DNA from 3 places in the Paenibacillus sp. OAS669 genome. Region 3 is predicted to be linked to each of the others. Evidence: riboswitches for the same ligand, from Rfam matches in the RefSeq annotation. Region 3 holds a riboswitch; each other region holds the start of a gene.
What was found. Region 3 has a riboswitch for cyclic di-GMP ahead of GGC63_RS08650 (methyl-accepting chemotaxis protein). Riboswitches for the same ligand answer to the same signal wherever they lie in the genome.
Positions count from the first base shown of each region.

Region 1 (5,010 bases), on a different contig from region 3:
TGCTTCACTTCATTTCTTGGAGTGAAGGTTGCGGTAACCTTTTTCGTCCTTGCGTTTGAAGCGTCGTCCATCCAGTCGATTTGAGCTTCATTAATAAAACTAATCGTGCTCCCCGCAGGACTGATCCAATCAGCATGGAATTCCGTCGTGTAGCTTACCGTGACAGGCTCCGTAAGAGGGTCCTTCCAATTCAATATGAACCCTTGATCCGGTTGAACGCTGCTGTCCACAGCATATTGGGCTGCCGGAATCACCGTGCCGTCTTTGGCTTTCACAACGAGCGAATCAGGAATGAGGCGCAGCCCTTTTTTAGGGAAGGTGTCCGTCACCTTGATGCTGCTCATCGGCTGACTGTCGCCATTAATGGTGAGCTTCCATGCGACGGTCTTGGCGGCATAATCCACGGATCCAACGCTTTTCACGATAACCGCTTGCTTGATATCCTGCTTGGACGGATTTGCGGAAGTCCCGCTGCCCGAATAAACATTGTTCGTTATCGTGGCATCGTCAATCACACGGTTGACGCCTTTCGTCTGATACGTAATCTTGTAGGCCGATGTCACCGGATGCTTGAACTGCAGCTTGAAGCCTGCTTTACCCGCGGCGGCAGCTACAGGGCTTACCGTATACTCCGAGGCAGGCAGCTCCGTGCCCAGAAGCTCCTTGCCGGTAGCATCCAACGTTACAGGATATACGTGGAAAGAGCCGGTAACCAATTCTTGCGAGTCATTGAAAGAATCGAATAAATAGGCCTCTGATTGTGCTATGGACTTCTCGTTGTAGTTGTACTGGATGGCCCAATCGATCGTTTGTGCAGCCTGGTCATACTTGGAAGGATGCTTGTCCAGATCGCTCACGCGCTGGATGGTCACCGTCGCCTCAGATTGAGAGGCCGGCTTGTTGCTTCCTTCAAACGTTGCCGTATTCACGAACGTTCTTACGCCGGAATCCGTGATCGGAGTCGTATACTGAATCCGGTATGCACCTTGGATCGGGTTATTCGTAAAGCTTACTTGCAGAACATTTCCTGCCGTGTCCACCTTGTATTTGCCGGCGTCAACCAAGGAGCCTTGGGTTACTGAGCCGTCCAGGTTTACATTAAGGCTATAAACGGCAACCGTTACCGGTGCCGCCAGGCCTGCCGGCATAGGGTCGGTGACAACCGCATGCTGCACGGAGTCCAGCGACTTGTTCACATCAATCGTCCAATCGATGTTCTTAGGGTTAAAGCCTTGAGGAACACCGCTTTTTCCGATGGTCGATGTGACGTTAGGCTTAAAGATAAGGGTAAATACCTGCTCTCCGGATTGAACCGGAATTTTAATAACTTGCGTCGTGCTTCCTGTTACTGTCTTGATGTCGAATTGCGTGTCAATGGTGAGGGTCCCCCGCACCTGGCTATGACTTTCGATATAGCTGTTGAAGGTCATGAGCACTTGGTGACTGTCCTTGCTGACCTTGAACGTTCCTATGTCTTCATCACCGTTCCGTAATGGCCCGCTGATATCATTGAAGAGCAAGAACGCTTGCGGCAGCGTGAAGGCAAAGGTATCCCCGCTGTGGTAACCATGGTTGTCAGGCAAGGACCAGGTGTAATCCAATCGGACCTTGGAGCCCTGCTCGTATACATTGCCGGTGACGACTTGTCCTGCTTTGTCGTATACCGTCATGGTTACGCTGTTGATGATGTTGCCGGTAATAGTGCCTGAGGCAAAGGCCTGAGTCAAACAACCGACTCCCGATAGGCTCTGGATAACAAACAATAGAGCGATCAGCAGCGCACTGGTTTTTTTCCTCCACATATGTTTTTCCCTTCCCTCGTCTTACTATGAATGAAACCCTTCTTATCACCCCTTTCACGTAGTCTAATTTCATAAATCCTTCTACGGTTTCATTACCGAAGTCATTGTAAATCACCGATCTGAATAATTTCTGAACAACAGGCCGCTGTTCGATTGCACAAAAAAAAGAACCCGCATCAAATGCAGATTCTTCAGGCTGCGATTTCCCGCCGGCTAGGCGAATGGAAGTTACTTAATAGATCTCAGTAACAACATAATCGGCACTGTTTTTTATCATAGTTGTCTCTTGCCCGCTTTGTACACGGGACGCGTCATAGGTGGTGTCGATAATGACCCATTCTTGAAGATCCTTGAGATATACTTGATTCCACGCATGATACACCTCGGGGGCATGGACCTCGTATCCCATTACCAATCGGGTCGGGATTCCCAAGCTTCTGGCCATTGCCGTGAAGGTAGCAGCATAATCAAAGCATATTCCGCCGGATTCCTCGTATACCTTATCCAAGTCAGGGATATAGCCTGTGTCTACAGTTTGTGCTTTACTCTCACTATATTTGTAGTTTTGCGTCAAAAAGGCATAAATCGCTTTTACTTTATCTTCATCGGTTGCAGCATTCGCGGCTAGTTTCTTTGCCTCCACTACAGCTTTGGTCGTCTCGTTCCAGCTCGCTATAGATATGGACTGCAAAAACACGGCCTGCTCATTCACCGTCTTCACGTCGACATTTTCCTGCAAAATCACTTGATATTTGTTGTCGGAAATCTGTTTCGCAACCAGTACATGGTAGCTGCCGTCACCCAATTGCAGAGGGTAGGATGCCCCGTCCACCAGGTTATAATCCATTTGGACCTCGCCCTTGGTTACACGCACAAGTGCCTTATGCTCTAGATCCGCATAATGGACCTTAATAATCCCGTTGCTCAGAGAACTCTTATCCAGAACAGGTTGTCCGGCAGCGGCATGGGTAACTTTAGGCGCCGTAGTCAGAAATAGCGCAGCGATCAGCAACAATGCTCCTAATGTACGAAACATAGACTCTCCTTTCGGTAACTGGCTGCCATCCTGGTAGTTTGACCAGGGAAGGCCCTATAGCTTTGCGTCTCCAGCTTTCGCTGAATTTGCCTTTATCGGTGGAAAGCACCGAAAACTTATTTGGTTATCTATGAGTATAGCATACCATTTGTTTCCTCTCTAGTTCTAAATGCTCACTCTTCTATCAATTTTCCTTTAACTATGATGCGATGTGTCGGATTTTCCATAGGATGGCAGGTAATTAGCGTAATTTGCCGATCTTTGCCGTTTCCTTTCAGCACCCATACTTCCTCGGGAAGTACGTATTGCTTGCTTTCTACCTTATAGCGATACTGCTTGCTCCCCGTATCTACCTCTATGAGGTCGCCCTCGGTCACTTCATCCAAGCGGTTAAAATTTTTGCCATACGTAAGATTCCTATGTCCCGCAATGGCATAATTGCCGATTTCTCCCGGCTTGCCTGTATTCGCCATACTGGCAACCGACAGCTTCAGATTCGCCGCCGTTGCGTTCTTGATAATAGGAAGCTTCAAGTCGATCTTATCGATCTTGAGGACACCCTCCACATTCTTCTGCCCGATAGATAGAGGGACTGGGGTCGGTTCCGCCTTCAATGGCGCGGGCTGGACCTCTACCACATCCGCACTCAATGGAACGGGCGCAGGCAAAGGAACCGTGACCGGTTCCTGCTCTGGCTCCGGATCTGAACCGGCTTGATCTAGATACTGCAAGCTTTCCTGCCACTGCTCTAAAATCTGCTGCTGCTTATAGCTCTCGTAACGGTCATTCACCGTCGGGTAGGCCATCACAGCAATTCCAACGACAATGCACGCTGCGGAAATGATTTTTTTGATCCTCATGGCTTCTACCTCCGGTGATGGTTGGATCTATCTCATTCATTATAAACATTTTCTATTTGGTAAAAAAGGGAAGCCAATCTGAAACCTATCAGCTTCCGTTTCGGCAGACTATCGGATCCTATCACTCGTATACTAACAAACGCATTGCTGAATACATTCGTTACACATGCAAAAAGAGCACTGTGCGGTGCTCTTTCCTGTTTAGTATCCTCTATTCTACGATGTGAGCGTCGATATCTATAATGTCCTGGTGGTTGACGGCATCGTCTCCGAAAAGATCCTTCAGCTTCTCTTTGGCTTTTTGCTTAACGGAATTGTCTATGTTCATGGCAACGGCACCAATGGCCAGCATCAAAGCGCCTAAATCATCCACATAGCCTACGACAGGCAGCATATCCGGAACGATATCAATCGGCAGGATCAAATAGCCGAGCGCACCATAAATTTGAATCTTCGCTTTTGTCGGCGTAGAAGGACTTTGAAGCGCATAGTATAAGAGCAGCCCGCTGTAAACGACTTTGGATCCGGCATCCTTCGCATGCTTTTTCAGCTTGGACCAGAATCCTTGCTCCGAATAATGCTTTTCGTATTTGGAGTTTTCCATTTCCGATCACATCCTTTTCTCAATCAGCCGGACCCTTATACGAACATAGCGCAGGTTCAGCATCCGCTCCATTTCTACACTCACCGCCCTATTTCCTTCTTTTTCAACAAATTTATCCATCATCCTATCAGGAAGCGTTTACCAATTATTTTCAACCTGTTATTATGAATATAATGTTACCAAAGGATCCGAAGGGATGTTTGCACCATGTTTTCTATCCTTTATGTCTTTTTAGGATTATTCTCTTTTTTCTTCCTGCTGTTTATATTCAAAACCCTCCTATCCCTTATCCAATGGAATGGGCGGTTCAAGCAAAACCTTCTCATCACAGCAATCTTGTTTGCGGCTGCGTTCGTCCTGTCACGATTCATTGAGGATGGCCTTCGAATTCCTATCGTCGACGATTTCCCTATCGTCAAAGGTTTGTTCATCATCGCTCTCGCCATATGGCTTATTAAGACCTATGTGAACAACAAACGGCTTGGGAAGCAGTATCGAATGGGGGCTCACAGCAGCTTTTCATGCCTTCATAAGTACGGCATTCCGCAAATTCCACAGACCGCAATGACCGCAATATATGTTACACCGGATAAGGTTGTTATAGATTGGAAAAACAAGTATTTTGAGCTGCCGCTATATAAAATCACGGGGGCCGCTGCGGTGACGCAATCCATTTTGTCCAACAACTACGGCTATCTCACTCCTGAA
Region 1 covers NZ_JADBDR010000007.1:254,804-259,813, forward strand. Annotated here, with positions in the region: gene GGC63_RS17565 (collagen binding domain-containing protein) at 1-1,802, opposite strand, end outside; gene GGC63_RS17570 (transglutaminase-like domain-containing protein) at 2,035-2,838, opposite strand; cyclic di-GMP riboswitch class I at 2,849-2,939, opposite strand; gene GGC63_RS17575 (class D sortase) at 3,012-3,698, opposite strand; gene GGC63_RS17580 (YkvA family protein) at 3,910-4,302, opposite strand; gene GGC63_RS17585 (hypothetical protein) at 4,510-5,010, shown strand, end outside.
Region 1: it holds a riboswitch for cyclic di-GMP, as region 3 does, so the genes downstream of both, GGC63_RS17570 (transglutaminase-like domain-containing protein) here and GGC63_RS08650 (methyl-accepting chemotaxis protein) in region 3, are expected to answer to the same signal.

Region 2 (5,010 bases), on a different contig from region 3:
TCGGAGGCGGCCATTAAGCAGGAGTTTTTTCCCTTCGTGGATACCGCCAAGCTGAACGGCAAATATTACGCCATACCGACAGCTGTCCGTACCCTCGCGCTTTTTTATAACAAGGAGCTGTTCACCAAGGCTGGGCTGGATCCCGCCAAACCGCCGGCAACATGGGATGAGCTGGTGGATTACGCCAAGAAGCTGACCCAGAAGGATAAGAACGGCCAATACGTCGTCGAGGGGCTGGCTTGGCAGCCGAACGCGCAGCTGCACCATTGGTACCGGGATGCGCTGGTGTATCAGGCGGGGGGCAAAGACATCAGTGACGATAGGCGCAAAATTTTGTGGAACCAATCCCCGGCAGGGCTTGAGGCCTTCAAATATTTGATAGATTTGTCGCTTGTACATAAGGTGGGCACGAACAATTTTTATAATGATGACATTACGGCCTTCAAGGGCGGTCATGCGGCGATGAATATCGACGGTTCGTTCCAGCTCGGCGGCTTGAAAAAGGATGTGCCGGATTTGCCGTACGCGATCGCCCCGCTGCCTGCATATAAGGAGAAAGCGACGCAGGTATCGTTCTGGGCCAATGCCATTACGAAAAACGTGCAGGGCAAAAAGCTTGAAGCCGCCGCGGAGTGGCTGAAATATTTGACAAGCAAGGAAGTGCAGGAGCAATGGGTGGAGAAGGTCGGGGAGCTCCCGGCCAAGAAGGAGGTCGCTTTGCAGGAGAAATATGCCAAGGATGAGAAGCTGGGGCCGTTCATTCAACAGCTTGGCGTGGCACATGCCCATTTCTTCGTTGATGAGAAGCTGGAGCGGGACTACTTCACAGAGGCGGTCGATCAGGTGGTGCTGAACAAGGTGCCTTATGAGAAAGCTTTCGAGGAGCTTGTATCGAAGACGCAGAAGCTGTATGACGATTATTGGGCGAAGCAGGATAAGAAATGAGGCGGGAGTCAGGGGGAGTGTCTATGGAACAAGTAAATAAGCTTGCACTCCGTAAAAAGCCAATTTCCTTTAAAAGCGGGCTCAGCTATAAAAAGCAGCGCTATCTGTTTATTTACAGCTGCCTTCTGCTGCCCCTTCTTTTTTTTGTCATCGTACGTATTCTGCCTATTGCCTATGCATTCAACATTGGCTTCCGGGAGTGGGATTTATTGTCGGAGGAGAAGCCCTTCGTCGGATTCGACAACTATGCAGCGCTCTTTCAGGATACGAAGTTCATCAGGTCGCTCGGCAATACGTTCGTATATGTTCTGATCGGCGTGCCGGGGCAGTTGATCGCCGGTCTGGCGGTTGCGCTCCTTCTTCATAAGCTCCATGTATCCAGAGGCTTGTACCGGACCCTTTACTTTATCCCCTATATCACCAGTGTAGTTGCGGTAAGCTGGGTGTTTCGCTGGATTTTTATGAAAAATGGAGTTATCAATGCGCTGCTCCTGAAGCTGGGTCTCGAGCCGCAGCTATTCCTGGGCTCTCCGTCTCAAGCGATCTTTATTGTTATTGCCGCAATGATATGGCAGAGCATCGGGTTTCAGATGATCGTCTTTTTGAGCGGGCTGGAGAATATCCCGGCCTTGTATTACGATGCAGCTTCCATCGACGGAGCGAACCGCTGGCAAAGGTTTCGTTATATTACATTACCGCTGCTCAACCCGGTTCTAGTGTTCTCCGTCATTATTGCCAGCATCAGCTATCTGCAATCGTTCACCCAGGTGTTGAATATGACCTTGGGAGGTCCGCTGAACTCGACGGTTTCCCTGGTATTGTATATCTACGATATGGCCTTTAAGCATTTCAATATGGGAGAGGCGGCTGCGGCGACCGTGGTGCTGTTTGTCATCATTTTATTGCTGTCTCTGCTGCAGATGAAGATATTAAGCAGCAAAACAGAGTATTAGGCCCTAGGGGGTGAAGGCAGTGAAGGTTACAGGAAACGCCGGTGGAACGAACAAGAGGCGCCGGTTCGGGGCTACTATAGTTCTGCTTCATATCGTACTCAGCATCGGAACAGTGGGAATGGTATTTCCTTTTGTGTGGATGATCGCCACCTCCTTGAAGCTGCCGAAGGACGTATTCTCCTTGCAGCTGATTCCGGAGACGATGACCCTTGATAATTATGCGGCCTTGTTCGTCCAATCCCCGTTCGCCGACTGGATGCTGAACAGCCTGGTCGTGGCCTGCATAACGACGGCAAGCGTGGCGCTGTTTGATACGGTAGCAGGCTATATTCTGGCCCGATTTTCATTTCACGGCAAGCAGGTTATCTTTATCGCCATCTTAAGCACGATGATGGTGCCTACGGAGATGCTGATCATCCCCTGGTATATCGCCTCTGTTCAACTGGATTGGGTAGATACGTATACGGGGATTTTGTTTCCCGGGATCATGTCGGCTTTCGGCATTTTCCTGATGAAGCAATTTATGGAGCAGGTTCCTCAAGAGCTGCTGGACGCAGCCAGAGTCGACGGTTTGAATGAATGGAGCATCATGGTGCGTATTGCGGTGCCTCTTGTTCGTCCCGCGCTGGCTGCGTTAGGAATACTTACTTTTTTATCCAGCTGGAACGCTTTTATTTGGCCGCTTATTGTGACCCAGTCGCCCGAACGATTAACCATTCCGGTGGGCATTTCCTTCTTCTCGAGCGAACAGAAGGACAGCAGCAGCTGGGCGATGATTATGACAGGAGCAAGTGTCTCGGTGCTTCCGCTAATCGCCGTATTCCTGTTGTTTCAAAAGCATATTATCCGCGGCATTGCATTAACGGGACTGAAATAGGTTCTTCACCATTTGGCGGGTACTCATATGAATTTGGCCTCTTTACAAATAGCCGGATATAGTAGTAAAGTCATGGAGATACGGTTGGTGCTATAGGAAAACAAGTACTATTTTGCCAGCTTGTATGCTACAATGGATGTAGTTTGGCTATATAATCACCATGACAAATCGATAATGGCAAACTTGCCGAAAGGCAGGGACGCAAAGCCACAGGCCTAAAGGAGCATTCCTATGGCGGCTGGGTTACCGAAAACGGCGCATAGGTTCTAAGTTTTGCAAAAACAAGACTGCCCAATTTCGGGCAGTTTTTTTTAATTCTTATAACTTTCTTTGTAAAGGGGCTGTATCATGTGCAAGCAAACTTCGTGAACCCGTTCTTAACTTCTTCACTTCATGTCATTGAAACGCTGATCCAAATTAAACCCATTGTCGGGCAGCTTAGTATGAGAACGATCCAATACACGGAGGATTACGTTTGGCTCAAAATCGGGATTCTGGGCCAGCTGCAAAAGGATATTATTTTTGGTATTCCCGAGACGGTTGCTTTACGGATGGTATCCGGGATGATGGGCGGCTATCCCCTCACGCATTTTGATGAGATGTGCCAGAGCGCGGTCGGCGAGCTGGGGAATATGATTAGCGGAAATGCCAGCACCTTGCTGTTTCAGCAGGGGATCGAAGTCGATATTACACCGCCGAGCCTCATTAACGGAGCTGCAAACCATTGGGGGGGCGAAGTGTTCAGTATTCCTCTTAGTCTGGAAACCATCGGAGAATTTCATATTTATATTTCCGCATAATAATGTATACTATTCCTATGAGACAAAATGTATATAAAGTCCTATAGTTTTGAGCATTGGACTTCCGATCTCTTTATGATATGTTATGTAATATCACACTCCTATATATAGGCGGGTTTTCTTTTATGGATGCAGAGCCTTTGTTAAAGCATGTAAGGGATAAGAAGTCACAGGTTATTGAGCAGTGGCAGAAGCTGATGGAGGAGCAGATTTTACGCGGGTATAATGTATCCAATATGATGCGCAGGGGCGACATCTATTTTGATTATATTACCGATCTTCATATTCCCCCGGAGCAGCATCCGATTCGGCAATTGGTTGACGATTGGTGCGGAAGGTTCGAGGAATTGGGGCTTCAAATTATTGATATTATTCAATGCTCTCACTCATGGCGCCGCGCCTTGCTGGATGTACTCGGAGATTCGCTGCCGGCAACCTTGTATCACCAAATTTGTCTTCGAATCGACGATTTCGAGGGAATCCTATGCAAGCATTATTGGCAGATTACATTGGCTTCAATGATAGAAAAAGATACGGCTATTCACCAGCTTCACGACGACCGGATGAATCTGATCGGGAAAATGGCCGCCAGCATGGCGCACGAAATTCGCAACCCTTTAACTTCTATTAAAGGGTTTATTAAACTGCTTCGTTCTAATATCCATTCTCTGCCAAAAGAGAAGATAGACTCCTATTTGGAGTTCATAGAGGATGAATGCAACAATATGCATATGCAGGTGACCGGATTTCTCAGCTTCTCCAAGAAGCCTATGGTGGAAGAAGAGAAGGAGCCGATCTCCGTCAAGCAGATGCTGGAATACAACCTGTCGTTGCTGCGCCCTCGACTAATTAATGAAAATGTCAATCTGTGCGTTAAAATTCCGGAACATATGACCCTTCGCGTTCAGAGGCTGGGAATCCAACAGGTGCTGAACAATTTGATTAATAATGGTATCGATGCGCTCTCTCAAGCGAAGTACGATAAAAAAATGAAGATATCCGCCTTCGAGGACCAGCGTAAAGCCTATATTCACATTACGAATAACGGTCCTCCTATTCCGGCGGAGCTGGCCAAATCGCTATTTGTCCCATTTGTTACCAACAAAACGAATGGAACGGGCCTAGGGCTTACGATTTGCAAGCAAATTATGCATAAAAATGACGGGGAGATCTCGTTCTCCAGTACGGATAAGGAAACTGTATTTATGCTGACCTTTCCCAAGTCGGCTTCCTGAATAACTGAATCCATAAAAGAGGAACTGCAAGCGATTAAGCTTGCGGTTTTTTTGTATGCACATATACCTGCAATAACTTACCAACGGTTAAATAAGGAGCCGAGAGGGGTTTGTTCATGCTCCGTTCATATTCGTGGTGTACTTTAATCGAAGAAATCGAATGTGCCCTGTCGTCATTCGTCCGGGCATAACGTGGATGC
Region 2 covers NZ_JADBDR010000010.1:83,796-88,805, forward strand. Annotated here, with positions in the region: gene GGC63_RS21490 (extracellular solute-binding protein) at 1-945, shown strand, start outside; gene GGC63_RS21495 (carbohydrate ABC transporter permease) at 969-1,898, shown strand; gene GGC63_RS21500 (carbohydrate ABC transporter permease) at 1,918-2,775, shown strand; cyclic di-GMP riboswitch class I at 2,942-3,026, shown strand; gene GGC63_RS21505 (chemotaxis protein CheX) at 3,126-3,575, shown strand; gene GGC63_RS21510 (sensor histidine kinase) at 3,701-4,810, shown strand.
Region 2: it holds a riboswitch for cyclic di-GMP, as region 3 does, so the genes downstream of both, GGC63_RS21505 (chemotaxis protein CheX) here and GGC63_RS08650 (methyl-accepting chemotaxis protein) in region 3, are expected to answer to the same signal.

Region 3 (5,010 bases):
GCTGGATTCGTACAAGATCGTCCTGGCACCGCTTCTCTATATGGTGAAGCCGGGGATCGCCGGGAAGCTGGAGCAGTTTGTCCGGCAGGGCGGCAAGCTCGTCACGACGTTCTTCAGCGGCATTGTGAACGAGAACGACTTAGTTACGCTTGGCGGTTATCCCGGCGAGCTGCGTTCGTTGCTTGGCCTATGGGCGGAGGAAATCGATGCGCTGCCGCCGGAAGCATCCAACTCTATCGTGATGGAGGCTTCCTATGGGGAATTAGCAGCTGGAAGCTCTTACAGCTGCAGGTTGCTGTGCGATTTGATTCATGCCGAAGGGGCCGAGGTGCTCGCCGTGTACGGCTCGGACTTTTATCAAGGCATGCCTGCTTTAACCCGTAACCGGTTCGGACAGGGAGAGGCATGGTACGTCGCAACGAGTCCGGACGCCGAATTTATGGACCATCTTCTGTTCAGTCTTTGCAAGGAGAGCGGAATTGAGCCGCTTCTTGTGGCTCCGGAGGGCGTTGAGGTGACCCGCCGAAACAAAGAAGGCCGGCAGTTTACCTTCGTGCTTAATCATAACGACCGTTCAACGGCAATTGATCTGGGCGAAGCGGTATATCGCGACCTGTTGGAAGGAAAGGAGCATACGGGCCTATCGGAGCTTCCGTCCAAAGGGGTCTGGATCCTGCAGAACGAAGCCCGCTGATGGCTTCCGTCCGTTGCTCGTGTATTGACTTAAGACGGTATACGCTAAGCCCGGCAATGAAGGCCAATGGCCCGGATTGCCGGGCCTATTTGCATGGAAGGGCCTTGTTCGGATGTGTTAAGGCTGCATTAATGCTATAATGGGATATTAGAGCGTTACAATCTAAGAAAAGTCATTACAGATAGAGAGGGGGACGGAGCGATGCCCAAAAGCTTTGTCATAGAGGCTGTGATGCTTGCTGTGTATGGAGAAATGCTCGTTCCGAGCCAACCGGTAGAATACCTCGTTCCTTACACCACGATTCGGGAGCTGTATGAGCTGAAGGACAGCAAGGAACCGATCATGCCGGATGCAAGAGATGAAGCGCATGTAAGAGGGAAAATTGCCGAGCTGATCGGGCTGCTGGAGGAGCCGTTGAACCGGAAAAGAATGGAGCGCGCCGTGAATGTTCCTTGGGCCAAAAGTCCACCGATGCCGATCAATGATGCGGTAACGTTAACAATGGTAAACTCTTACGACAACGAAGAGTTTGGCGAAGCGTTCGATCCGATCGAAACGGAGCTGATTTTGACATCCATAAAAGAGCAGGTGCCGATTTTGACGGATCAGCCGGATTTTATTGAAAAGGTAATCGAGGCGGCGATTCAGGTCCAGGTGTATGATTTGGATGATTTTGAGTTTGCGGTCGAGGAGGATGGGACAATATAGTCCTATTTTGGAACAATATTGAAAATAAACTTATTTTTATGACTAAAATCCGCTGAACAAGCGGTTTTTTTTGTTTCATTAGGAAGGTATATCCAGTTCTTCAGAGCGATAGTCAGCTGATTTTTCAAGGACAGCTTCTTCTTTAGCGCGGATTTATAGGAACGGAATCACATACGTTTTTTTGACAAGATTCCAAACATTTACTGGCATTCTTGTCGAAAGAACAAATGGATTGTCAAAAAATGTATTGACTGTAGTATTGAGTATTATGTACTATGTATACAAAAGTAAAATATTTCATTGCTCCTACGTGCATCCAAAGACCTACATAAGCTCGCAAGCGTATTAGTACAACGGCAGCTAGAGGTGATGTTGAGACAAGACTGCGTTCCTGTAACTGACAATTTCATAAGCAAAAAGGTAAACCCATTCGAAAGATGGAGACACAAAGCCACGGGTCTAAGGTTTCGATGCTGAATAAGGAAACTATGATAGCCGGGTTGCCAAAACAGAGGATGTTTGTATATTTTGGCTATTCAATTTTTGAATAGCCATTTTTTATTAAAAGTTGGGGAGAGGACTATGAAAACCAAACGAATGTCAGTCATTTTCCAGAGTCAAACCTGGAGGAGCTTCAAACTGCAGCTCATGCTTGCCGTTATTGCCGTTATTTTTGTAACGGTAGCCGTCGTCGGCGGCTTTATGTACAAGTCGTCTGCGGATATGCTCAAGCAGGATATTGAATTGAACGTCAGCCAGCAGCTGGAACTAAATGCGCAGCTCATTACACAATGGCGCGACAGAGTGACGGCGGAGGCAAATGGAATCACCGGTTTGCCCGCTTTTGTGAAAGGCAATTCGTTTGACGAGCGTGTCGGCGTGCTGCAGGGTTATTTATCGAGAAACTCCGATTTCCTGCGGTTTTCGCTTTTTGATACGCAGGGGCAGGGGCAGCAGATTGAGAAGAAGGCTCTCGGCACCAAGTTCGATATCAGCTCCCGTGATTATTATAAGGAGGCGTTAACGGGGAAAACGCTGATCAGCGAGCCGATGATTTCCAAGGCCGATAACAGCATGATCATGAACGTCGCTGCTCCTCTCCGTGACGCTAATGGTACCGTAACCGGCGTCATTACGGGCGCCATCGGACGCGAGCAAATCGCAGCCATCGTTCAGCGCATTCAGTTCGGCAAAACCGGCTATGCCTACATGGTTAACGATAAAGGCGATATTTTGGCTCATCCGGATGCGAGCAAGGTGCTGACGGAGAACATTCTGGAAACGGCAGCGACACCCGAGCAGAAAGCCGGCTATGAGCAATTTTTGCAAATGCAGGAGCCGTTTATCGGCTACATTCAAGAGGACGGTTCCAAGCATCTGGTCGGGGCAAGGCAAATCCCGGACAGCGTCTGGAAGCTGGTAGTAACAGCGCCTTATTCTGAATTTACCGAGTCTCTGGACAGCATGTGGCTCCGGACGCTGCTGATTGCCTTCGTCATCATGGTTATTGGCATCGCCATCGCTTTGTGGCTGGGACAAACGATGTCTCAAGGCATTGTTAGAGTAGGACAAGCGATGAACCAATTGGCGCAGGGAGATCTGAAGCAGCATTTGCAGGTCCGTTCGCGTAATGAAGTAGGACAGCTGGCTGAGGACTTTAACACCATGACGGAGAACTTGAGGAATTTGATCGGGCAAGTCTCGCTGAATTCCGAGCAGCTTGCAGCCACCTTCGAGGAGCTGTCCGCCAGTGCGGATCAGAACTCCGTCGCTTCCCAGCAGATAGCCCAATCGATACAGAGGGTAGCGGAGGGAGCGGACGTGCAGGCCCATGGAGCCATGCAAAGCGCCAGTGCGATGGAAGAAATGGCTACCGGTGTACAGCGTATCGCTCAAGGCACTTCCGTCATGGCCGAAAGTGCGTTAAAAACCTCGGAGGAGTCGGAAAAAGGGAAGGAACAAGTGGAGAAAATCTCCTACCAGATGGACAATATCCACGACAAGGTTACGGAATGTACTGCAGTTATTAACCGTCTGGATGCGAAATCGCAGGAGATCGGCGACATTATCAAGCTGATAACGGAAATCTCCGCCCAAACGAACCTTTTGGCCCTTAATGCTGCTATCGAAGCTGCGCGTGCCGGAGAACAGGGCCGGGGCTTTGCGGTAGTCGCCCAGGAAGTCAGAAAGCTCGCCGAGCAATCGGCTCAATCCGCGAACGAAATCACCGAATTGATCCGGGAAGTTCGCAACGATACGGTTCTTGCGGTTGAAGCTATGAATGAAAATGCCAAGGAAGTGGAAACCGGCATTCAGGTCGTGGCCGATGCGGGGGAAACCTTCAACCTCATCTACAAGGCAGCCCAGGAGGTGGCGGATCAGGTGCAGGAAATTTCCGCCGTCGCTCAAGAAATAGCAGCCGGTACGGAGGAAGTATCTGCTTCCCTTGATGAGTCCGCGAACATAGCGAAGGAATCTACCGGGCTGGCGCAGGAGGTTTCCTCAGCTGCCCAGAAGCAAATGGCGTCCATGGAAGAAATTACGGCAAGCGCAGGCGATTTGAGCAAAATGGCGCAGGAGCTTCAGGAGCTGATCGGACGGTTCAAAGTGTAGCAGCAGGAAGCGGCATAAGACGGCGCCGGCCGACAGCGTTGCTGAAGCAAGCATAAGAGGAAGAGTGCGGACTATCAGTACCGGTAGTCCCCTTCCCTGCTTTGTCGTTTTATAGGAAAAAACCACGCAAAACAGGTTGACCGTCCTTTAGGCATTAACGTATGATGTGTACATGCAGTAATTGATAAAATTGGATGGAATAACCAGATGTGTGAGGAGTTGTTCAGTTGAAATTTAACATGAACCCGATTGTTAAACCTACGACAACGAAGGAAAGAGTCTATAACGAGATCAAAAAGGTGATTCTCAACGGATATATCTCCTCCAAAGAGGTTTTCACCGAGGTACAGCTGGCCGACTCTTTGAACACATCGAGAACCCCGGTTCGCGAGGCGCTTCTGGATTTAATGAAGGAGGGCCTCATCACCTCCATTCCGCGAAAAGGGATGTCCATTCGGAAAGTAACCGACAAGGAAATCGAGCAAATTTTTATCGTCAGGGCATCTATTGAAAGCGAAGTCATGAAGAAGCTCGCCGAGACCATTACGGAGCAGCAGCTCAAGCAATTGAAAATCAGCTGCGATCAGCAGGAAAAGGCGATGAGAGACAATGATGAGGTTACATTTATCCACTTGGATCAGCAGTTCCACAGCACTTTGATTCATTTGGCAGGCTTCGAGCTTATAGAACAGATTCTGCTGAGCTTCCATAACTTATCGCAATTGATCGGTCTTAAGGCGATAAAAAGAAATAACCGCATGCAAGAAGTGCTTCAGGAGCATCGGAAGATCCTGTCCACATTGGAGCAGCGAAACGCCGAGGCGGCCGTTCAAACCATGGTTGAGCATCTTCAGAGAACGAAACAATCGATCGGATAAACGGGTACGGTGGCATGATCAGTCAGGACCTCCAAAAAAAAAATCATGTATACACCACACAGAATACCGAATATTTCGAAAATTCCGACTTATTTTGGGCTGGGGGTGAAACAGCTA
Region 3 covers NZ_JADBDR010000003.1:143,039-148,048, forward strand. Annotated here, with positions in the region: gene GGC63_RS08640 (beta-galactosidase) at 1-694, shown strand, start outside; gene GGC63_RS08645 (ADP-heptose synthase) at 896-1,402, shown strand; cyclic di-GMP riboswitch class I at 1,812-1,910, shown strand; gene GGC63_RS08650 (methyl-accepting chemotaxis protein) at 1,985-4,015, shown strand; gene GGC63_RS08655 (GntR family transcriptional regulator) at 4,243-4,893, shown strand.